Regions from separate parts of the Streptomyces sp. NPDC006368 genome, predicted to be linked through region 1. Evidence: riboswitches for the same ligand, from Rfam matches in the RefSeq annotation. Region 1 holds a riboswitch; each other region holds the start of a gene.
What was found. Region 1 has a riboswitch for cobalamin ahead of ABZZ38_RS16735 (ribonucleoside-diphosphate reductase subunit alpha). Riboswitches for the same ligand answer to the same signal wherever they lie in the genome.
Positions count from the first base shown of each region.

Region 2: it holds a riboswitch for cobalamin, as region 1 does, so the genes downstream of both, cobN (cobaltochelatase subunit CobN) here and ABZZ38_RS16735 (ribonucleoside-diphosphate reductase subunit alpha) in region 1, are expected to answer to the same signal.
Region 3: it holds a riboswitch for cobalamin, as region 1 does, so the genes downstream of both, ABZZ38_RS16420 (energy-coupling factor ABC transporter permease) here and ABZZ38_RS16735 (ribonucleoside-diphosphate reductase subunit alpha) in region 1, are expected to answer to the same signal.
Region 4: it holds a riboswitch for cobalamin, as region 1 does, so the genes downstream of both, ABZZ38_RS04770 (cobalamin biosynthesis protein) here and ABZZ38_RS16735 (ribonucleoside-diphosphate reductase subunit alpha) in region 1, are expected to answer to the same signal.

Region 1 is NZ_JBEXQK010000019.1:51,852-57,450, reverse strand. Features, by position in the region: gene ABZZ38_RS16740 (ribonucleotide-diphosphate reductase subunit beta) at 1-275, opposite strand, end outside; gene ABZZ38_RS16735 (ribonucleoside-diphosphate reductase subunit alpha) at 275-2,632, opposite strand; cobalamin riboswitch at 2,771-2,936, opposite strand; gene ABZZ38_RS16730 (GNAT family N-acetyltransferase) at 2,950-3,459, opposite strand; gene ABZZ38_RS16725 (YbdD/YjiX family protein) at 3,618-3,842, opposite strand; gene ABZZ38_RS16720 (carbon starvation CstA family protein) at 3,839-5,599, opposite strand, start outside.
Region 2 is NZ_JBEXQK010000002.1:210,211-215,809, forward strand. Features, by position in the region: gene cobN (cobaltochelatase subunit CobN) at 1-2,027, opposite strand, end outside; cobalamin riboswitch at 2,061-2,199, opposite strand; gene ABZZ38_RS02835 (cobalamin biosynthesis protein CobG) at 2,218-3,405, shown strand; gene ABZZ38_RS02840 (precorrin-8X methylmutase) at 3,521-4,168, shown strand; gene ABZZ38_RS02845 (precorrin-2 C(20)-methyltransferase) at 4,165-5,599, shown strand, end outside.
Region 3 is NZ_JBEXQK010000018.1:108,047-113,645, reverse strand. Features, by position in the region: gene dhaK (dihydroxyacetone kinase subunit DhaK) at 1-986, shown strand, start outside; gene dhaL (dihydroxyacetone kinase subunit DhaL) at 1,025-1,666, shown strand; gene dhaM (dihydroxyacetone kinase phosphoryl donor subunit DhaM) at 1,663-2,082, shown strand; cobalamin riboswitch at 2,122-2,343, shown strand; gene ABZZ38_RS16420 (energy-coupling factor ABC transporter permease) at 2,372-3,070, shown strand; gene ABZZ38_RS16415 (energy-coupling factor ABC transporter substrate-binding protein) at 3,070-3,408, shown strand; gene cbiQ (cobalt ECF transporter T component CbiQ) at 3,415-4,164, shown strand; gene ABZZ38_RS16405 (ATP-binding cassette domain-containing protein) at 4,161-5,006, shown strand; gene ABZZ38_RS16400 (NADPH-dependent 2,4-dienoyl-CoA reductase) at 5,241-5,599, shown strand, end outside.
Region 4 is NZ_JBEXQK010000003.1:274,730-280,328, forward strand. Features, by position in the region: gene ABZZ38_RS04765 (cobyric acid synthase) at 1-1,181, opposite strand, end outside; gene ABZZ38_RS04770 (cobalamin biosynthesis protein) at 1,178-2,137, opposite strand; cobalamin riboswitch at 2,246-2,380, opposite strand; gene ABZZ38_RS04775 (hypothetical protein) at 2,521-2,742, opposite strand; gene ABZZ38_RS04780 (inorganic phosphate transporter) at 2,755-4,038, opposite strand; gene ABZZ38_RS04785 (class II aldolase/adducin family protein) at 4,311-4,979, shown strand; gene ABZZ38_RS04790 (hypothetical protein) at 5,037-5,599, shown strand, end outside.

The sequences.
Region 1 (5,599 bases):
TCGGGCGAGTTGATGTGCTTGTAGAGCGTAAGGACCAGGTTGTTCGCGACGATCGAGTCGCCCGTCGCGAAGAACGCGACCAGCCGGCCGATCAGGTGCTGCTCACCCGGGGTGAGCCTGGCGAGGTCGGCCACGTCGGAGTGGAGGTCGACCTCCTCCACGGTCCAGGTGTTCTTGATGGCGTCCCGGTAGCGCTCGTAGAAGTCCGGGTAGCGCATCGGACGCAGGGTCAGCTCGAAGCCCGGGTCGAGCAGGTTCTTCTCGGTGGAGCTCATTACTGGCAGGCCTCGCAGGACTCGGGGTTTTCCAGGGAGCAGGCGACGGCGTCGGGCTCGGACACCTGCTGGGCGGGTACGGGGGCGGACGCCTGGGCGGCGCGGGCGATCCGGGTCGCCGGGCGCGAACGCAGGTAGTACGTCGTCTTCAGCCCCTGCTTCCAGGCGTACGCGTACATCGACGACAGCTTGCCGATGGTCGGCGTCTCCAGGAACAGGTTCAGCGACTGCGACTGGTCCAGGAACGGCGTCCGCGCCGCCGCCATGTCGATCAGGCCGCGCTGCGGGATCTCCCACGCCGTCCGGTACAGCTCGCGCACCTCGGCCGGGATCCAGGTGAAGCCCTGCACCGAGCCGCTGGACTCGCGCAGCGCCTCGCGGGTCTGCGCGTCCCACACGCCGAGCCGCTTCAGCTCGGCCACCAGGTAGGAGTTGACCTGGAGGAACTCGCCCGACAGCGTCTCGCGCTTGAACAGGTTGGAGACCTGCGGCTCGATGCACTCGTACACGCCCGCGATCGAGGCGATCGTCGCGGTCGGCGCGATGGCGAGGAGCAGGGAGTTGCGCATGCCGACCTCGGCGATGCGGGAGCGCAGGGCCGCCCACCGCTCCGGCCAGTTCAGCTCCACGTCGTAGTGGTCGGGGTGGAGCACCCCGCGCGCCGTCCGGGTCTTCTCCCAGGCCGGCAGCGGGCCGTTGCGCTCGGCGAGGTCGGCCGACGCCTCGTACGCCGCCAGCATGATCCGCTCGGCGATACGCGTCGACAGGGCACGCGCCTCGGGGGAGTCGAACGGCAGCTTCAGCTGGAAGAAGACGTCCTGCAGGCCCATCGCGCCCAGGCCCACCGGGCGCCACTTGGCGTTCGACCGCCCGGCCTGCTCGGTCGGGTAGAAGTTGATGTCGACGACCCGGTCGAGGAACGTCACCGCCGTACGGACCGTCTCGTCGAGCCGCTCCCAGTCGATGTCCCCGCCGGCCACGAACGCGCCGAGGTTCACCGAACCCAGGTTGCACACGGCCGTCTCACCGTCGTCCGTGACCTCCAGGATCTCGGTGCACAGGTTCGAGGAGTGGACCGTGTGGCCCGGCTCGGCGGTCTGGTTGGCCGTACGGTTGGAGGCGTCCTTGAACGTCATCCAGCCGTTGCCGGTCTGGGCCAGCGTCCGCATCATCCGGCCGTACAGGTCACGCGCCGGCATGGTCTTGCGGGCCAGGCCCCTGGCCTCGGCGGCGCGGTACGCGGCGTCGAACTCCTCGCCCCACAGGTCGACCAGCTCCGGCACGTCGGCCGGCGAGAACAGCGACCACTCGGCGTCGGCGTTGACCCGGCGCATGAACTCGTCCGGGATCCAGTGCGCCAGGTTCAGGTTGTGCGTACGCCGCGCGTCCTCGCCCGTGTTGTCGCGCAGCTCCAGGAACTCCTCGATGTCCGCGTGCCACGTCTCCAGGTACACGGCCGCCGCGCCCTTGCGCCGCCCGCCCTGGTTCACGGCCGCCACCGAGGCGTCCAGCGTCTTCAGGAACGGCACGATGCCGTTGGAGTGGCCGTTGGTGCCACGGATCAGCGAACCCCGGGCGCGGACGCGCGAGTACGACAGGCCGATGCCGCCCGCGTGCTTGGACAGGCGCGCGACCTGGTGGTAGCGGTCGTAGATCGAGTCCAGCTCGTCCAGCGGCGAGTCCAGCAGGTAGCAGGACGACATCTGCGGGTGGCGGGTACCGGAGTTGAACAGCGTCGGCGAGGACGGCAGGTAGTCGAGCCGGCTCATCAGGCCGTAGAGCGCCGCCACTTCCTCCAGTGCCCGCACGCTGTCGTCCTCCGCCAGCCCGGCGGCCACGCGCAGCATGAAGTGCTGCGGCGTCTCGATGACCTTGCGGGTGATCGGGTGCCGCAGCAGGTAGCGGGAGTACAGCGTCCGCAGCCCGAAGTAGCCGAACCGGTCGTCACCGGCGGGGTCGATCAGCGCGTCCATCCGGGGAGCGTGGAGCCGTACGAACGCGGCCGTACGGTCCGCGATCAGGCCCTCCCGGTGACCGACGGCCACCGACGCCGAGAACGACACCGCTCCCTGGCCCGCCGCCTCCTCGGCGATGGTCCGGGTCAGCAGCCGGGCCGCGAGCCGTGAGTACGCCGGGTCCTCGGAGATCAGCCCGGCGGCGGCCTCGGTGGCGAGCTCCCGCAGCTCCGCCTCGTCCGACCCGGCGTGCCGGCCGCGCAGCGCGGCGGCGGCGACCCGGCCGGGGTCGGTGTCGGGCAGATCGGCGGTGAGGTCCGTCAGGACCCGCAGCAGCACGGTCCCGGGTCCATCGGTCTCCGCGTCCCTGGCTGTGGCCGGATCGGCTGGCGCGATGGTCACGTGGGGGCTCTCCCTCGCTCGGCTCGGGGCCACCGGCGGGCGGGGCGGGGGAGCGGGGACGCGCCCGGGCACAGGGGCGCACGCACCGCGTCCACCGGCCCATTCCGCGAGGCCCGGACGTCTCGGCGCCCGGGCCGGATGGCCGGACGCACCGTCGGCAGGTCTTCGGACTCATGGGTGCGCAAAGGCAGACCAATACACCGTTGCGGGACAGTTCCGGATTCGCACCGGATTCCCCTGCGGCGACAGCGAGATGAGCATACATGTGGGGGGCGGCCCGTGGACCACCCCCCACATCTTGTGTCGGCGGACACAAGTCAGAGCGCGAGCGCGTACGTGTGGAGCGTGACGCCGGGGATCGGCCGCCAGTCCCGCTCCGGCGTGCGGACGAACCCGAGCCGCTCGTACACGCGGTGTGCGGCGTGCATCGCCTGCTGCGAGGAGAGCACCAGCCGCCGGCATCCCTCCGTCGCCCGGGCCCGGTCCGCGCACGCCCGTACGAGCGCCTCCCCGGCGCCGCGCCGCCGCGCCTCCCTCGCCACCGCGAGCATCCGGATCTCCGCCTCGCCGTCCCGCGCGAGCTCGGCCCACGGCCGGCCGGCCCGGGCGAACGTGACACCGCCCAGCACCCGTTCCGTCCCCTCCGCCTGGCCGACGGCCACCAGCACCTCCGCCTCGGCGGCCCGCCGGGCCACGTCCCGCAGCTCGATCAGGTACTCATCGCTGTCGCCGAAGGCCAGCAGCCCGTCTCCGAGGTACGCCTGGGCGGTGACCTCGCCCAGCGTGCCGTGCTCCTCCGGCCGTACCGCTCTGATCGTGATGTCCATGGTCCGAGTGTGGACGCGCACGGCGACGGGCCGCCGTATTTCCGTCTCCGGAATTACGGCGGCCCGTCGTTCGGTCACTCGCCCAGGGGCGTCCCTAAGCCGTGTCGGCAAAGCTCCGTCTGCCTGGCGGTCGGACGACGCACCTTTGCAGACACTCCCTAGCAGCAGCGGAACCCGTCGCGCGGGTCCGCCTCCCGCGCGTCGGTGCGCCTGCGTTCGAACTCGCGCCGGGTCAGGACCTCGGCCTCGGGGTCGCGGGAGCGGGCGTGGGCGACGTACTTGTCGTACACCGTCTCGCCGGACACCTCGCGCACGTACCAGCGGACCCAGGCCACCGCGCGTCGCAGCCGGTTCCCCGGCCGCGCGGCCACGGACGGCCTCACGCCGAGCCGGTCCCGGCCGGCACCTCGTCACCGGTGCCGCCGTCCGTGCGGATGCCGTCCTTGCGGATGCCGCCCTCGGGGCCGACCCCGGCCGCCACCAGCTCGGCCTTCTCCTCCGCCGTGGGGAACAGCCCGGCCGGGGCGACCAGCTTCGACTCGGTGTACGGAACCTCGGAGAGCTTCACGCCGGCCGGGTCGGTGACCGCCTTGAAGCAGACCCGCCCCGCGTCCGCGATCACCACGATGATGAGGAGGGCGAAGAGGGCGGAAAGGACGCCGTCGACCGTGGAGTTGGTGACGACGGTGTGCATGTCGTCCATCGACTTCGCGGGGGGCAGCACCTGCCCGGAGTCGATGCCCGCCTGGTACTTGTCCCGCTGGGCGAAGAAGCCCACCCGCGGGTCCGCCGAGAAGATCTTCTGCCAGCTGGCGGTGAGCGTCACCGCCACGTCCCAGGCGAGCGGGACCGCGGTGACCCACGCCCACTTCAGGCGGCCCGACTTGACCAGCAGCGTGGTGCAGACGGCCAGGGCCACGGCGGCCAGCAGCTGGTTGGCGATGCCGAACAGCGGGAACAGCTGGTTGATGCCGCCCAGCGGGTCGTGCACGCCGACCCAGAGGAAGTAGCCCCAGCCGCCGACGACGACCGCGCTCGCGAACCAGACGCCCGGCTTCCAGCTGACCTGCCTGAAGGGCTTGTGGACGTTGCCCAGCATGTCCTGGAGCATGAAGCGGCCCACGCGGGTGCCGGCGTCCACCGTCGTGAGGATGAACAGCGCCTCGAACATGATGGCGAAGTGGTACCAGAACGCCTTCATGGCGGTACCGCCGACGACCGCGGAGAAGATCTCCGACATTCCGAGGGCGAAGGTCGGCGCGCCGCCGGTCCGGGACAGCAGCGAGGCCTCCTCGACGTCCGCCGCGGCCTTCGTCAGCAGCTCGGGCGAGACGGTGAAGCCGAAGTTCGTCACCGCTTCGGACGCGGACTGCACGGTCGTCCCGACGACGCCCGCGGGGGAGTTGATCGCGAAGTAGAGGCCCGGGTCGATGATGCAGGCCGTGATCATCGCCATGACGGCGACGAAGGACTCGGTGAGCATCGCCCCGTACCCGATCATCCGGATCTGCGTCTCCTTCTGGACCATCTTCGGGGTGGTGCCCGAGGAGACCAGGGAGTGGAAGCCGGAGAGCGCGCCGCACGCGATGGTGATGAAGACGAACGGGAACATCGAGCCGGCGAAGACCGGGCCGTCGCCGCGGCTCGCGAAATCGGTGACGGCCGGCATCTTCAGGGTCGGCAGGGCGACGAAGACACCGATGGCGAGCAGCACGATCGTGCCGACCTTCATGAAGGTCGAGAGGTAGTCGCGCGGCGCGAGCAGCATCCACACCGGCAGGACGGAGGCGAGGAAGCCGTACACGATCATCCAGATGACCAGCGTGCCCGGCTCCAGCGTGAAGGTGTCGGCGAGGGAGGACTCCGCGACCCAGCCGCCCGCGACGATGGCGAGCAACAGCAGCGCGACACCGATGACCGACACCTCGGTGACCTTGCCGGGCCGCAGCACCCGCAGGTAGACGCCCATGAAGAGGGCGATCGGGATGGTCATGCCGATGGAGAAGACTCCCCACGGCGAGTGCGCCAGGGCGTTGACGATGACCAGGGCCAGCACGGCCAGCAGGATGATCATGATGGCGAAGACCGCGATCAGCGCGGCGGCTCCACCGAACGGGCCGATCTCGTCCCGGGCCATCTG
Region 2 (5,599 bases), on a different contig from region 1:
CAGAGCCAGCCGTCGACGTGGAGGAGGAAGTCGTCGAAGCCGTCGTCGTCCGGCCGGTCCTCCAGGCCCAGGTCGTGGTCCAGCTTGGCGGCCTGGATGAGCGTCCAGATCTGGGCGCGGATCGCGGGCAGCTTCGACGGGTCCATGGAGGAGATCTGCGCGTACTCGTCGAGCAGCTGCTCCAGGCGCGCGATGTCGCCGTAGCTGTCGGCGCGGGCCATCGGCGGCACGAGGTGGTCGATGAGCGTGGCGTGGGCGCGGCGCTTGGCCTGGGTGCCCTCGCCGGGGTCGTTGACCAGGAACGGGTAGATCAGCGGGATGTCGCCGAGGGCGGCGTCGGGACCGCAGGCCGCGGACAGGCCCGCGTTCTTGCCGGGCAGCCACTCCAGGTTGCCGTGCTTGCCGAGGTGGACCATGGCGTCCGCCCCGAAACCGCCGTCCTCGCGCGAGGCCGCGATCCAGCGGTAGGCGGCCAGGTAGTGGTGGGAGGGCGGCAGATCGGGGTCGTGGTAGATCGCGATCGGGTTCTCGCCGAAGCCGCGCGGCGGCTGGATGAGGATGAGCAGGTTCCCGCGCCGGAGGGCGGCGAGCACGATGTCGCCGTCCGGGTCGCCCTCGGCGGTACGGGAGCGGTCCAGGAACATCTCGCCGGGCGGCGGCCCCCAGTGCCGCTCGACGTTCTCACGCAGCTCCTCGGGGAGCGTGGCGTACCAGCGCTTGTAGTCGGCGGCCGGGATGCGGACCGGGTTCCTGGCCAGCTGCTCCTCGGTGAGCCATTCCTGGTCGTGGCCGCCCGCCTCGATGAGGGCGTAGATCAGCTCGTCGCCGTCGCCGGACGCGAGGCCCGGGACCTCCTCGTCACCGAAGTCGTACCCCTCCTCGCGGAGCCGGCGCAGCAGCGCGACGGCGGAGGCGGGGGTGTCGAGGCCGACGGCGTTGCCGATGCGGGAGTGCTTCGTCGGGTACGCGGACAGGACGAGCGCCAGGCGCTTGTCGGCGTTCGGGATGTGGCGCAGCCGGGCGTGGCGTACGGCGATCCCGGCGACGCGGGCGGCGCGCTCGGCGTCGGCGACGTACGCCGGGAGGCCGTCGGCGTCGATCTCCTTGAAGGAGAACGGGACGGTGATGAGGCGGCCGTCGAACTCGGGGACGGCGACCTGGCTGGCGGCGTCGAGCGGGGAGAGACCCTCGTCGTTCTCCTCCCACGCGGAGCGCGAGCCGGTCAGGCACAGGGCCTGGAGGACCGGTACGTCCAGGGCGGCGAGCGCCCCCGCGTCCCAGGCTTCCTCGTCCCCGCCGGCCTGGGCCTCGGCGGGCTTGGTGCCGCCGGCGGCCAGGACGGTGGTGATGACGGCGTCGGCGCCGCCGAGCTGGTCGAGCAGCTCCGGCTCGGGTGCCCGCAGGGACGCCACGTACAGCGGCAGGGCCCGCGCGCCGGCGTCCTCGATGGCGTCGCACAGGGTGTGGACGAAGGCGGTGTTCCCGCTCATGTGGTGGGCGCGGTAGTACAGCACGGCGACCACCGGGCCGGTGGTGTTCTTCCGGTCGCGCTCCAGGGGGCCCCAGGTGGGGGCGGCGGCCGGGGGCTCGAAGCCGTGGCCGGTGAGCAGGACGGTGTCGGACAGGAAGCGGGCGAGCTGCTCCAGGTTGGCCGGGCCGCCGTGGGCGAGGTAGGCGTGCGCCTCGGCCGCGATGCCGATCGGGACGGTGGACGTCTCCATGAGCTGGGCGTCGGGGGCCTGTTCGCCGGTGAGGACGACGAGCGGCTTGCCCGTCTCGCGCAGTACGTCCAGGCCCTCCTCCCAGGCGCGGATGCCGCCGAGGAGACGGACGACGACGAGGTCGGCGCCGTCGAGGAGGCCGGGGAGGTCTTCGAGCGTGGTGCGGGCGGGGTTGGCGAACCGGTACGCGACGGGGCCGCCGGCCGCGCGGGCGCTGAGCAGGTCGGTGTCGGAGTGCGACAGCAGCAGGATCGTGGCCGCGGGGGCCGGGGCGGGCGTCGCCTCGGGCGTGGTCGCGTGCGTCATGGCGTGCGCAGGCCTTCCTCGGGGTGTCCGCGCCCCGGGTGGTCGTAGGACGGCGGGAGTTCCTGACTCGTCCGGTTTCCGCCCGGACTCACAGTGGCGGGACCGCGCCGGAATCTCACCGGGCTTCCTCCCTAGGGCCCTGGGACCCTGTGCCGTCTGCATAGTAGAGGCTGCGCGTATGCTCGCCGCCATGCCGCCCAGCTCACCAAAACCCCAGGACCGGGGTGAAGCACACATACAGGACCGTGTCCGGGACCGCGGTGACGCCTGCCCCGGTGCGCTGCGGCTGCACCGGGCCGACGACGGGGCGCTGGCCCGACTCCGCGTCCCCACCGGTGTACTGACGCCGCGTCAGGTAACGGTGCTGGCCGACGCGGCGGACCGCCTGGGCGACGGGCACCTCTCCCTCACCTCGCGGGGCAACATCGAGCTGCGGGGGCTCGGGGAGGGGTGTGGAGCCGGCCTCGCCGAACTGCTGCGGGCGGCCGGACTGCTGCCCGCGTCCGAACGGCACGAGCGGGTACGGAACATGGTCGTCTCACCGCTCGCCGGGGCGGACGTGCTGGCCTGGGCCCGGCGGCTGGACGAGCTGTTGTGCGGCGCGGACTGGACGACGGGGCTGTCGGGCCGGTTCCTCTTCGCCGTCGACGACGGGCGCGGGGACGCGGCGGCGCTCGCCGCCGATGTGACCTTGCTCGCAACCCCGGACGGCGGCGCCCTGCTCCGGGTCGCGGACCGGACGTACCGCGTCGCCGCCGCCGACGCGCCGCGCGCCGCGCTGGCGGCGGCGGAGGCGTTCCTCGCGGCGGCCCGGGATGCGGGCACCGGCGCGTGGCGGGTGCGGGAGCTGCCACCGGGGCAGGACGTGGACGTGACGGAACACCTGCGGCGGGCGGCCCTCACGGCCGAACCCGTACCGGACGCCGCGCTCCCGCCCGGCGGGCCCACCCCGCCGGGCGTCCTCGACGACCGCACCGTCTCCGTCCTGGCCCGGCTCGGGCGCGTGACGACGGACCGGTTCCGCGCGCTGCTCCCCGCCGACGAGGTTCGGGTCACCCCGTGGCGCGGCTTCGTGCTGCCGGGCTTCCCGGACCGGGCGGCGGCCGAGGCGCGGCTGGCGGAGCTGGACGCGGCCGGGTTCCTCACCCGCGCCGACTCCCCCTGGGTGGGGGTGACCGCGTGCACGGGCCGCCCCGGCTGCGCGAAGTCGCTCTCCGACGTGCGGGCGGACGCGCGCCCGCTCGCCGGGAGTCCGGGGCTGCCGGTGCACTGGTCGGGCTGCGCGCGCCGGTGCGGCCATCCGCAGGGGGCGTGGGTGGACGCGGTGGCGACCGCCGGCGGCGACTACGAGGTGACGACCGTGACGCGCGACGCGTGAACCGTGCCGCGCGGACCGTACGCGCACCCAGTGACCGTGAACCCGTGACCGTGAATCCGTGACCGTGAACCGGTGACCGTGAATCCGTGACCGTGACTCGTGACCGTACGAAGAGATGAGCGAGAGCAGAGTGTTTGACTACGAGAAGGACGGGGCGGAGATCTACCGCCAGTCCTTTGCCACGATCCGCGCCGAGGCGGATCTCGCGGGCCTGCCGGCCGACGTCGGCCAGGTCGCCGTGCGCATGATCCACGCCTGCGGCATGGTCGACCTCGTCCGCGACCTCGCCTACACCCCGCGGGTCGTCGCCCGCGCCCGCGAGGCGCTGCGCGCCGGGGCGCCGGTCCTGTGCGACGCGCAGATGGTCGCGAGCGGCGTCACCCGCAAGCGGCTGCCCGCCGACAACGACGTGATCTGCACGCTCTCCGACCCGTCCGTGCCGGCGCTCGCCGCCGAACTGGGCACCACGCGCAGCGCCGCCGCGCTGGAGCTGTGGCGCGACCGCCTCGAAGGGTCGGTCGTCGCCATAGGCAACGCCCCCACCGCGCTCTTCCACCTCCTGGAGATGGTCGCGGCGGGCGCACCGCGCCCGGCGGCCGTCATCGGCATCCCGGTCGGCTTCATCGGCGCGGCCGAGTCCAAGGACGCCCTGGCGGCGTTCCCGGACCTCGACCACCTGGTGGTACGCGGCCGGCGCGGCGGCAGCGCCATGGCCGCGGCGGCGGTCAACGCCATCGCGCACGAGGCGGAGATCCAGGCATGAGCGGCAAGCTGTACGGAGTGGGGCTCGGCCCCGGCGACCCCTCCCTGATGACGGTGCGGGCGGTGGAGGTCATCGCGTCGGCGGACGTCGTGGCGTACCACTGCGCCCGCCACGGCCGTTCGATCGCGCGCTCGATCGCGGCGGCGCACATCCGCGAGGACCACATCGAAGAGCGCCTGATGTACCCGCTCACCGTCGAGACGACGGACCACCCGGGCGGCTACCGGGGCGCGCTGAACGACTTCTACGAGGAGGCGTCGGCCCGCCTGGCCGCCCACCTCGACGCCGGGCGCACCGTGGCCGTGCTGGCCGAGGGGGACCCTCTCTTCTACGGCTCGTACCAGCACATGCACAAGCGTCTGGCGCACCGCTACCCGACCGAGGTCATCCCCGGGGTCACCTCCGTGAGCGCGTCCGCGGCGCGCCTGGGCAAGCCGCTGTGCGAGGCGGAGGAAGTCCTCACGATCATTCCCGGCACGCTGCCCGAGGAGGAGCTGACCGCCCGTCTGGCGTCCACCGACTCCGCCGTGGTGATGAAGCTCGGCCGTACCTTCCCCACGGTGCGCCGGGCGCTGGAGCGGGCCGGCCGCCTCCAGGACGCGCGGTACGTCGAGCGCGCCACGATGGACGGCGAGCGCACCGGTGCGCTCGCCGACATCGACGAGGACACGGTCCCCTACTTCTCGGTGGCGGTGCTTCCCTCCCGGATCGACGAGGACCCCGCGCTTCCGGAGACGGGCGAGGTCGTGGTCGTCGGCACCGGCCCGGCCGGTCCGCTGTGGCTGACCCCGGAGACGCGCGGCGCCCTCGCGTCGGCGACCGACCTGGTCGGCTACACCACGTACCTGGACCGGGTGCCGGTACGCCCCGGTCAGGAGCGGCACGGCTCGGACAACAAGGTCGAGTCGGAGCGGGCCGAGTTCGCCCTGGACCTGGCGCGGCGGGGGCGGCGCGTGGCGGTGGTGTCGGGCGGCGACCCCGGCGTCTTCGCGATGGCCACGGCGGTCCTGGAGGTCGCCTCCCGGGACCCGTACCTCGACGTCCCGGTGCGCGTCCTGCCCGGCGTGACGGCGGCGAACGCGGCGGCGGCGAAGGCGGGCGCCCCGCTGGGCCACGACTACGCGACGATCTCCCTGTCCGACCGGCTCAAGCCCTGGGAGGTCATCGCCGAGCGGCTGCACGCCGCCGCCGCGGCCGACCTGGTCCTCGCCCTGTACAACCCGGGCTCGCGCAGCCGTACCTGGCAGGTCGCCAAGGCGCGCGAGCTGCTGCTGGAACACCGCGCCCCGGACACCCCGGTGGTCGTCGCCCGTGACGTGGGCGGCCCCGAGGAGTCGGTCCGCGTCCTCGCCCTCGTGGACCTCGACCCCGCCGAGGTCGACATGCGCACCCTGCTGCTGATCGGCTCCTCGCAGACCCGGGCGGTACGCC
Region 3 (5,599 bases), on a different contig from region 1:
TGCTCATCAATGTCCCCGAGACCGTCGTCGCCGACGCCCTGCGCGGGCTCGCGGCGGCGCATCCCGAACTCACCGTCGATGTGGAGCACCGGATCGTCGTACGGCGGGACGCTCCCGTCGCCGGGAAAGTGGCGCTGGTCTCCGGCGGCGGTTCGGGACATGAGCCGTTGCACGCCGGGTTCGTGGGGCCCGGGATGCTGACGGCGGCCTGTCCCGGTGAGGTGTTCACCAGCCCCGTGCCGGACCAGATGGTGCGGGCGGCCGCCGCCGTGGACAGCGGCCAGGGGGTGCTGTTCGTCGTCAAGAACTACACCGGGGACGTCCTGAACTTCGAGATGGCCGCGGAGCTCGCCGAGGACGAGGGCGTGCAGGTCGCCAGGGTGCTGGTCGACGACGATGTGGCCGTGGCGGACAGTACGTACACCGCGGGGCGGCGCGGCACCGGGGCCACGCTGTTCGTGGAGAAGATCGCGGGCGCGGCGGCCGAGGAGGGCGCGCCGCTGGAGCGGGTGGAGGCGATCGCCCGGCGGGTCAACGCGAGTTCGCGCAGTTTCGGGGTCGCTCTGAGCGCGGTCACCACCCCCGCGAAGGGAAGTCCGACGTTCGACCTGCCGCCGGGCGAACTGGAGTTGGGCATCGGCATCCACGGTGAGCCCGGGCGGGAGCGGCGGCCCATGATGACGTCGGGGGAGATCGCCGACGTCGCGGTGGACGCGGTACTGGAGGATCTGCGGCCGGGCGGACCGGTGCTCGTGCTGGTCAACGGAATGGGCGCGACTCCCCTGCTGGAGCTGTACGGGTTCAACGCCGAGGTGCACCGGGTGCTGGGCGAGCGGGGCGTACCGGTGGCCCGTACGCTCGTCGGCAACTATGTGACGTCACTGGACATGGCCGGCTGCTCGGTCACCCTGTGCCAGGCGGACGAGGAGCTGCTGCGTCTGTGGGACGCCCCGGTGCGAACCGCGGCTCTGCGGTGGGGGCGGTGACCGCGGTGACGCTGGACACGGACTTCTTCCGGCGCTGGATGACGGCGACGGCAGCGGCCGTCGACCGTGAGGCGGACCGGCTGACCGAGCTGGACTCGGCGATCGGTGACGCGGATCACGGGGCGAACCTGCAGCGCGGCTTCGCCGCGGTGGTCGCGACCCTGGACACGGAGGATCCGGCCGCCCCCGGGGCGGTGCTCATGCTCGCGGGACGGCAGCTGATCTCGACGGTGGGCGGCGCGTCGGGGCCGCTGTACGGGACGCTGCTGCGGCGCGCCGGCAAGGCCCTCGGTGATTCCCCGGAGGTGACGGCGGGGCAGCTGGCCGAGGCGCTGCGCGGGGGTGTGGCCGCCGTGGCCCGGCTCGGCGGGGCGAAGGCCGGGGACAAGACGATGCTGGACGCGCTGGAGCCGGCCGTCGAGGCGATGGGCGCGGCGGCCGACGGGCAGGAGGGCGGGTCGCCCGCCGGTGAGCCGCCCGCCGAGTCGGCCGCCGGATCGCCCGGGGCGGCGTTCGCGGCAGCCGCGCGGGCGGCCGAGGAGGGCGCCCGCGCGACCGTGCCGATGCAGGCCCGCAAGGGCAGGGCCAGCTACCTCGGTGAGCGCAGTGTCGGGCATCAGGACCCCGGCGCCACGTCCTCGGCGCTGCTGATCGCGGCACTGGCGGAGGCGGCCCGGTGAGCGGGGACGCGGTGAGCGCGCCGGTCGGCATCGTGCTGGTCTCGCACAGCGCGGCGGTCGCCGCCTCCGTCGCCGAACTGGCCCGGGGCCTGGCGGGTGGCGGACCCACCGCGCCCGTCGCCGCGGCGGGCGGGACCCCGGACGGCGGGCTCGGTACCAGCGCCGAGCTCATCGCCGAAGCGGCGGCCTCCGTCGACGGCGGGGCGGGCGTGGCCGTCCTCGTGGACCTCGGCAGCGCCGTACTGACGGTGAAGGCGCTGCTCGCGGAGGGCGACGAACTTCCCGACGCCACGCGACTGGTGGACGCGCCGTTCGTGGAGGGCGCGGTGGCCGCGGTGGTCACCGCGTCGGCCGGCGGGGACCTGGACGCGGTGGTGGCCGCCGCGTCCGAGGCGTACGGCTATCGCAAGGAGTGAGGCGCGGCCACGGGGTGGAGCCGGGCGGTGCGCCGGTGCGCGGGTTGTGATGTACCTGGTCAACGCACTAGTGTCGCAGGGCCTTGGTGTACGGGAAACCGGTGCGGTACCGGTGCGGCCCTCGCCACTGTGATCGGGAAGTCCGGCTCCATCCTTCGGGAAGCCACTGGAACGCCGCGGGAGACCGCGGTGTCCGGGAAGGCGGAGTCGCGGCGGCATGACCCGTCAGCCAGGAGACCGGCCAGGGCGCGTTGTCCATCCACGAGGTGCTGGAGAGGGTCTCCCCGTCATGCATATCGCCGAGGGCTATCTGCCCCCTGCTCACGCGGCCGCCTGGAGCGTCGCGGCCGCCCCCTTCGTCGTCCACGGTGTGCGGGCCCTGAGCCGGGAGGTCAAGGCCCATCCCGAGTCGACTCTTCTGCTCGGCGCGTCCGGTGCCTTCACCTTCGTCCTTTCCGCCCTGAAACTGCCGTCGGTGACGGGCAGCTGCTCGCATCCGACCGGCACGGGCCTGGGCGCGATTCTGTTCCGGCCGCCGATCATGGCGGTGCTCGGCACCATCACGCTGCTGTTCCAGGCTCTTTTGCTGGCGCACGGGGGGCTGACCACGCTGGGCGCCAACGCCTTCTCCATGGCGGTCGTCGGCCCCTGGGCCGGCTTCGGCGTGTACTGGCTGCTGCGCCGCTTCGGAGTACCGCTGATGGTGAGCGTGTTCTTCGGGGCGTTCGTGGCCGACCTGTCCACGTACTGCGTCACCAGCGTGCAGCTGGCGCTGGCCTTCCCCGACCCGAGCAGCGGTTTCCTCGGGGCGCTGGGCAAGTTCGGCTCCATCTTCGCGGTCACGCAGGTGCCGCTGGCGGTCAGCGAGGGCCTGCTCACGGTCCTGGTGATGCGGCTGCTGATCCAGTCCAGCAAGGGTGAACTGACCCGGCTCGGGGTGCTCCTCCGGGGCGGCCGCAAGGGCGAGAAGAAGGAGGCCGTGGCGTGATGAGCCGTAACGCCAGGATCAACGCGCTGCTGCTTCTGGTCGTCGTGGCGCTGGCCGTCCTGCCGCTGGCGCTGGGGATGGGCGACCACAAGGAGGAGCCGTTCACCGGGGCCGACGCCCAGGCCGAGACGGCGATCACCGAGACGCACCCCGACTACAAGCCGTGGTTCAGCCCGCTGTACGAGCCGCCCTCGGGTGAGATCGAGTCGGCGCTGTTCTCCCTGCAGGCCGCGCTGGGTGCCGGCGTGCTGGCGTACTACTTCGGTCTGCGCCGGGGACGCCGGCAGGGCGAGGAGCGGGCGCTCGCCGGCGCGCGGGACCCCGGCCGCGGCGAGTAGCCGCGGATGCTGCCCATCGATGTGGCGGCGCACAGCAGTCGCTGGCGCCGCCGTCACCCGTGTGAGAAGGCGGTGCTGGGCTTCGGCCTGACGCTCCTGGCGGTGTGCCTGCCGCCGTGGCCCGGCGCGGTGCTGGTGGCCGGCGCCTCCCTGGCCGTCCTGCTCGGCCCGGCGGACGTCGCGCCGCGGCAGCTGTGGCGGGCGTGGCGCGTCCCGCTCGGGTTCTGTGTGACGGGCGCGGTTCCGCTGCTGTTCCAGGTGGGCGGGGCGGGCGGCTTCGTGACGCTCGCGCCGGACGGGCCGGCGCAGGCGGGGCAGTTGCTGCTGCGGACGTCGGCGGCCTCGCTCGGGGTGCTGCTGTTCGCCTTCACGACGCCGGTCTCCGACGTGCTGCCGCGCCTCGTACGGGCAGGGGTGCCCGCGCCGGTCGTCGACGTGGCGCTCGTGATGTACCGGATCGCCTTCCTGCTGCTGGACGCGGTGCGGCGGATCCGACAGGCGCAGGCGGCGCGGCTGGGGCTGACGAGCCGGGCGGCCACCTGGCGGTCGCTGGCGGGCCTGGGCGCGACGGCGTTCGTGCGCGCCTTCGACCGGGCGGCGCGGCTCCAGACGGGGCTGGCCGGGCGCGGTTACGACGGCACGCTGCGCGTGCTGGTGCCCGGGGCCGCGGTGGACCGGCGGTTCCTGGGTCTGACCGGGGCGCTGCTCACGGGGCTCGTCGCCCTCACCCTCGTACTCGAAAGGTTCCTGCCGTGAATCGTGACGCCGTCGTGGAACTCATCGGTGCGGGATACGCGTACGAGGACGGCCCCGCCGTGCTGTCGGGCATCGACTTCGCCGTACCGGAGGGGCGTGCGATCGCCCTGCTGGGCCGCAACGGCAGCGGCAAGACGACGATGCTGCGGCTGCTGAGCGGCGGCCTGCGATGCGCGAGCGGCCGGCTGCGGCTGCGCGGCGAGGACGTGTCGTACGACAGGAGGGGGCTGACCCGGCTGCGGACGACGGTGCAGCTGGTCGTGCAGGACCCCGACGACCAGTTGTTCGCCGCGTCGGTGGGGCAGGACGTGTCGTTCGGGCCGATGAACCTGGGGCTGGCGGAGGCGGAGGTACGGGAGCGGGTGCGCGAAGCCCTGGAGGCGCTGGACATCACGGCGCTCGAGGACCGGCCGACGCACCTGCTGTCGTACGGGCAGCGCAAGCGGGCGGCCATCGCGGGCGCGGTCGCGATGCGGCCCCGGGTGCTGATCCTGGACGAGCCGACGGCGGGCCTGGACCCGCACGGTCAGGAACGGCTCCTCGACGTGCTGGACCGGCTGCGCGCGTCCGGGACGACGGTCGTGATGGCCACGCACGACGTGGACCTCGCGCTGCGGTGGGCGGACGACGCGGCGGTGCTGACCCCGGACGGGCTGCGCACCGGCCCGGTCGCCGACCTGCTGGCGGACGGCACCCTGCTGGACGCGGCCCGGCTGCGCCGCCCTTGGGGGATGGCGGTGACGAACGTGCTTCGCGCCCACGGCCTGCTGGGCGCGGACGCCCCGGGGCCGCGTACGGCGGAGGAACTGGAGCGGTGGGCGACGGCGGTGCGGGGCACGTAGGGGCTTCGCCGACCGCCCGCGGCGGTGGTGGCGGCGGCGGCGAGCCTGGCTCCTGTACGGAGGCCTTGGAGGCCATGGAGTCCATGGAGTCCAGGTGGTTCGAGGCTGTCGTCTGCGCGAAGGGCTGTGGCCGTACGTAGCGCAGGTCACCCCCCGATCTTTATGCAACTTGTTGCACAAGGCGTCCGGCGTCGTCTACAACTGGGGCGACGACATCGCGCGAGGAGGCGCCCCATGACTGCGACCCGGCCCCCGACCCCGTACCCGCATCTGCTCAGCCCGCTGGACCTGGGGTTCACGACCCTGCCCAACCGGGTCCTCATGGGGTCGATGCACGTCGGGCTGGAGGAGGCCGAGAACGGCTTCGCGCGCATGGCGGCCTTCTACGCCGAACGCGCCCGCGGCGGCGTCGGGCTGATCGTGACCGGGGGCATCGCGCCGAACGAGGCCGGGCGGCCGTACGAGGGCGGGGCCAAGCTCACCACCGAGGAGGAGGCCGCGAAGCACCGCGCCGTGACGGACGCGGTGCACGCGGCCGGCGGGCGCATCGCGATGCAGATCCTGCACTTCGGCCGGTACGCCTACCACCGCGA
Region 4 (5,599 bases), on a different contig from region 1:
TCGACCGGCTCACCGAGGGCCTCGCCGACCGGCCGCGCGAGGGTCTTCCCGGGCGCGAACCGCACCCGTACCGGCAGCAGTCCGAGCCCGTCGACCGCACCGGCCCGGGACTCGACGTCGTCATGGATGTGCTCGCCCAGCGCCTGGAAGCCGCCGCAGATGCCCAGCACGGGACGGCCTTCGGCGGCCCGCCGGGCGATCGCGTCCGCCAGGCCCCGCTCGCGCAGCCACGCCAGCGCCTTCACCGTCCCGCGCGTGCCGGGCAGGACGACCAGGTCGGCGTCGGCGAGCTCCTCCGGCCGGTCGACGAACCGCACCACGACACCCGGCTCGGCGGCCAGCGCGTCCACGTCGGTGAAGTTCGACATCAGCGGTACGGCGCAGACGGCGACGCGCAGCACGTCCTCGCCGACCGGCGGCGCGACGACCGACTCCCGTACGGCACCCCGCAGGGACACCCGCAGGCCGTCCTCCTCGTCGATGCCGAGGCCGTGCGCGTACGGCAGGACACCGAAGGTGCGGCGGCCGGTCAGGCCGAGCAGCATGTCCAGCCCCGGTTCCAGCAGCGTCACGTCACCGCGGAACTTGTTGACCAGGTAGCCCGCGATCAGGTCCTGGTCCTCGGGCGCCAGCAGCGCCGTCGTCCCGAAGAACTGGGCGAACACCCCGCCCCGGTCGATGTCGCCGACCACGACGACGGGGAAGCGCGCGGCCCGCGCGATGCCCATGTTGACGATGTCGTTGCGGCGCAGGTTGATCTCCGCCGGGCTGCCCGCGCCCTCGCAGATCACCGCGTCGTACGTGTCGCGCAGCTCCTGCAGGCACTCGACGACCGTGCCCAGCAGCGCCTGCTGCCGGCCGCCGTGGTAGCCGCGCGCGCTCAGCTCGCCCACCGGCTTGCCCATGAGCACGACCTGGCTGGACCGGTCGCCGCCCGGCTTGAGCAGCACCGGGTTCATCAGCGCGGTCGGCTCGACCCGCGCAGCCTGCGCCTGCATGGCCTGGGCGCGACCGATCTCCGCGCCCTCGCGCGTCACGAACGAGTTGAGGGACATGTTCTGTCCCTTGAACGGCGCGACCTTCACACCCTGCCGCACCAGCCAGCGGCAGATGCCGGCCGTGACGACGCTCTTGCCCGCGTCGGACGTGGTGCCCGCGACGAGCAGCCCCCCACCCCTCATGTACGCCTCCGCTTCCCGGCCTTCACGGCCCCCAGGACCAGTCGCCCACCCACGCACACCGCGAGCGTGAGGGCGGTCACCCGGCGCGACAGCCGCGCCGCGCGCTCGATGTCCGCCACCTCGACGGCCCGGCCCCCCGCGTTGAGGACGGGCCGGTGTTCGACGCGCCCGCCGTACGACAGGGTGCCCCCGAGCCGTACGCCCAGGGCGCCCGCGAAGGACGCCTCCACGGGCCCCGCGTTGGGGCTCGGGTGCTTCGCGGCGTCGGCGCGCCAGGCCCGTACCGCGCCGCGGGTGTCCTCGCCCGCCACCGCCGCCAGGGCGGCCGTGAGGCGGGCGCCGGGCCAGCCGGCCAGGTCGTCGAGCCGGGCCGAGGCCCAGCCGAAGCGGCGGTGGCGCGGCGACTTGTGACCGACCATCGCGTCCAGGGTGTTCACCGCCCGGAAGGCGACGAGGCCGGGGACGCCGCCGATCGCGCCCCACACGAGCGCGCCGACCACGGCGTCGGAGGTGTTCTCGGCGACGGACTCGACGACCGCGCGGGCGATGCCGGGTCCGTCCAGGGACTGCGGGTCGCGCCCGCACAGATGAGGCAGCCGCTCCCGGGCGACCTCCAGGTCGCCCGCCGCGAGCGCGCCGCCGATGGCGCGGGCCTCGCGGCCCAGCGTGGTACCGCCGACGACGGCCCAGACGGAGGCGGCGGTCAGCGCGACGGAGGCGGCGCGCCGTCCGCGTACCGCCCGGGCCGCGAGCGCCGCCGCACCGGCCGCACCCCCGGCGCACACCAGGGCGTGCAGCGCGCCCCACGCGCGGTGGTCGCGCCACAGCACGCCCTCCACGCACCCCGCGGCGCGGCCGAAGGCGGCCACGGGATGCCCGCGGCGGGGGTCGGCGAGGAGGAGGTCGGCGGCGAGCCCGGCGGCGGCGCCACAGGCGAAGACATGGTCGCTACGCATCGGATCAGCAGGCCGACACGGTTCGCAGACCTCGGGGACGTACGGCTCTCGACGCAGCGGGAAGGCAGCCTGACATGGCGCAATGTCCTCACTCAGGGTCCGCGCCCTGGCTCGACGTGACCGGCGGCGAAAGTTCCTGACTCATCCGGCCGGGGCCGGACTCACAGTGGCGGGACCGCGCCGGATTCTCACCGGCTTCCTCTCTCCTGCCGCCGTAATGGCCCCGGCAGTCCACCACGCCCCGCGAACGCCCGTCAACTCGCCGTTGACCTGCGGAGGGAGGGTGTGCCGAGACACACACGGCGCACGCCCGGCACGCCGGTGCGCACGACGGCGCCCCCGGAGCGGAGAACCGTTCCGGGGGCGCCGTGGACGTGCCGGGGTCAGGTGACGATCAGGAAGATTCCGTACGCCACCGCCGCGGCGCACAGCGCGAAGCACGCGTAGGCGCCGGTGCGGGCCATGACCGCGGTGCCCCCACTCGCCGAGGCCGTCTCCTGCTTGGAGAGGCCGATGATGCCGAGGGTGAACAGGCCCACCAGTGCGACGGTGGCCAGGAGGCTGACACCGAAGACGGAGCCGAGAGCTGCCCAGTCGATCTTCATGCTGTTCTTTCCTTACACCGTGGCGGCGGGAGCCTGGGTGGTGGACGCCGAGCCGGCGGCCACCGGGGTGGCCTCGCCGACCGGAGCCGGGATGGTGGCCTTGAGGTCGTCGGAGGTGGCCGTGACGGTGCCGGCCGGCGGCGGGGTGACGGCCGCGATGGCGGTGGTCACGACGCCCGCGGGCTCGGCGTCGGTCTCCACCTCGTTGACGTTGGTGTGGTCGACGACCTGGCGGCGGGAGATGAACCAGATCGCGGCGCAGGAGGTGACGAGGAAGACCGCGACGACGGCGACGCCCCAGTCGCCCTGCTTGGTCACGAACTCCGAGGCGGCGGCGACCAGACCGGCGGCGGGCAGGGTCAGACCCCACGCGACGAACATCCGGGTGGCGGTGGACCAGCGGACCACGCCGCCCTTGCGGCCGAGGCCCGCGCCCATCACGGCGCCGGAGCAGGAGTGCGTCGTGGAGAGCGAGAAGCCCAGGTTGGACGAGGCGAGGATGACGGCCGCCGCGCTGGTCTGGGCGGCGAAGCCCTGCTGCGGCTGGAGGTCGGTGAGGCCCTTGCCCATGGTGCGGATGATGCGCCAGCCGCCCAGGTAGGTGCCGAGCGCGATGGCCAGACCGGCGGAGACGATCACCCAGACCGGCGGGTTCGAGCCGGGGGCGAGGGCGCCGGCGGCGACCAGCGCCAGGGTGATGATGCCCATCGTCTTCTGGGCGTCGTTGGTGCCGTGGGCGAGGGAGACCAGACCGGCGGAGGTGATCTGACCGGCGCGGAAGCCCTTGCGGCCGGTCTTCTCGTGGACGTGCGCGCCGGCCTTGTAGGTCAGGCGGGCGGCGAGCATCGCGGCGAGGCCGGCGACCAGCGGCGCGGCGATGGCCGGGATGAGGACCTTGGTGACGACGACGCCGCCGTTGACGCCGGACAGGCCGACCGAGGCGATGGTCGCGCCGATCAGGCCGCCCATGAGGGCGTGGGAGGAGCTGGACGGCAGGCCGACCAGCCAGGTCAGCAGATTCCAGAGGATGGCGCCGACGAGCGCCGCGAAGATCACTTCGGGTTGGATGCCGTCCTCGTTGACCAGTCCGCTGGAGATCGTCTTGGCGACCTCGACGGACAGGAAGGCGCCGACCAGGTTGAGCACGGCGGACATGGCCACCGCCGTCTTGGGCTTCATCGCGCCGGTCGAGATGGTCGTCGCCATCGCGTTGGCGGTGTCGTGGAAACCGTTCGTGAAATCGAACACTAGAGCTGTCACGACCACAATGGCGAGCAGCAGCGTGATGTGTTCCATTTACCCAGGCAATCGTTCGACGTCAGTGGCTCGGCGAACGTAAGCAACCTGAGTGAACGGAAGGTGAACTGACGCGGGCGTCGTGGTGTCCGGCGTTCCGGATCCGTCACGGCCCTCCGAGGGGCGGGCGGCCCGATCCCTTGCCCCATGGGCCCGGGAAGCCGGTTTGCTGCCGCTTCGCGTACTTTCCCGACCGGGGCGCCGGCCCACGGAAGAGACAAGTGTCACCCTGCCGTGACCGCCGTCGCGGGACGGGCTGACAGGATCGGCGCATGACACAGGACGCGATCGAGCGGGCGATCGAGCAGGCGTGGGACGCCCTGGTGGCCACCGCTCGCAGGACAGTGACGGACGGGCTGGTCGTCGGCACCTCCGGAAACGTCTCCGTACGGGTCGGAGACCTCATCCTCGTCACCCCCAGCGGTGTGCCCTACGACCGGCTCACCCCCGCCGACACGACCGCCGTCGACCTCGACGGCACACGGCTGCGCGGCACGCTCACCCCCACCAGCGAGCTCCCCATGCACCTGGAGATCTACCGCCACACCCCGGCCGGAGCCGTCGTCCACACCCACGCCGTGCACGCCACCGCGGTCTCCACCCTGGTCACCGAGCTCCCGCCGATCCACTACATGACCGCCGCCCTCGGCGGCCCCGTCCGCGTCGCCCCGTACGCCCTGTACGGAACGGACGAATTGGCCGAGAACATGCTCCGCGCCCTCGACCACCGCACCGGCTGCCTGCTGCGCAACCACGGAACCGTCACCTACGGCGACACCCTGGACCAGGCCTACGACCGCACCGCCCAGCTGGAGTGGATGTGCCGGCTGTGGCTCACCGCCACCTCCGTACCCGGCCACACGCCCACCCTGCTCTCGCCCGGTGAGCTGCACCAGGTGGCCGAGAAGCTTCGCGGCTACGGCCAGGCCCACCGACCGTGACCCTCCGGCGGCCCCCGTCCACTGGCAGGGGCCCGTCCGCCCGCCCACACTGGAACGGTGCGCCCGGCTACAGCGACGGCAGCGGCCGTCACCACCCTGATCGGTGTCGGCGCGGCCGCGGTCGCGGCCGCCCGATACGCCAGCGACGTCGCGCTGCGGCCCCGCCCCGACCGCCCCCTGCCCGGCGACCCCCCGCTCACCGTGCACGCCACCGCCGCCGGTCAGGTCACCCTCACGCGCTGCCTGGCCTCACTGCGGCCCGGCACGTACGGCCTCCAGGGCTCCGCCGGGTCCGGCGGCCCCGGGGGCCCCGGCGTCCACGCGATCGTCGGCCCCGTCCTGAACGACGTACCGCACTCCGCCGACACCGTCGTACGCCGCCTGGAGCGCGTGACGCGCGGCAGCCTGGACACGGGCAGCCGGGTCCGGCTCACCCCGCAGCTGCACACCGGCACCCCCACCACCGCGCTGGGCCTCGCCCACGAGGACATCGACGTCCCCGGCGAACTGGGCGACCTGCCCGCCTGGCTCGTCCCCGCCCCCCGCTCCACCTGGGTCATCGCCGTCCACGGCCTCGGCACCACCCGTGAACACCCCCTGAACGTGCTGCCGTTCCTCAA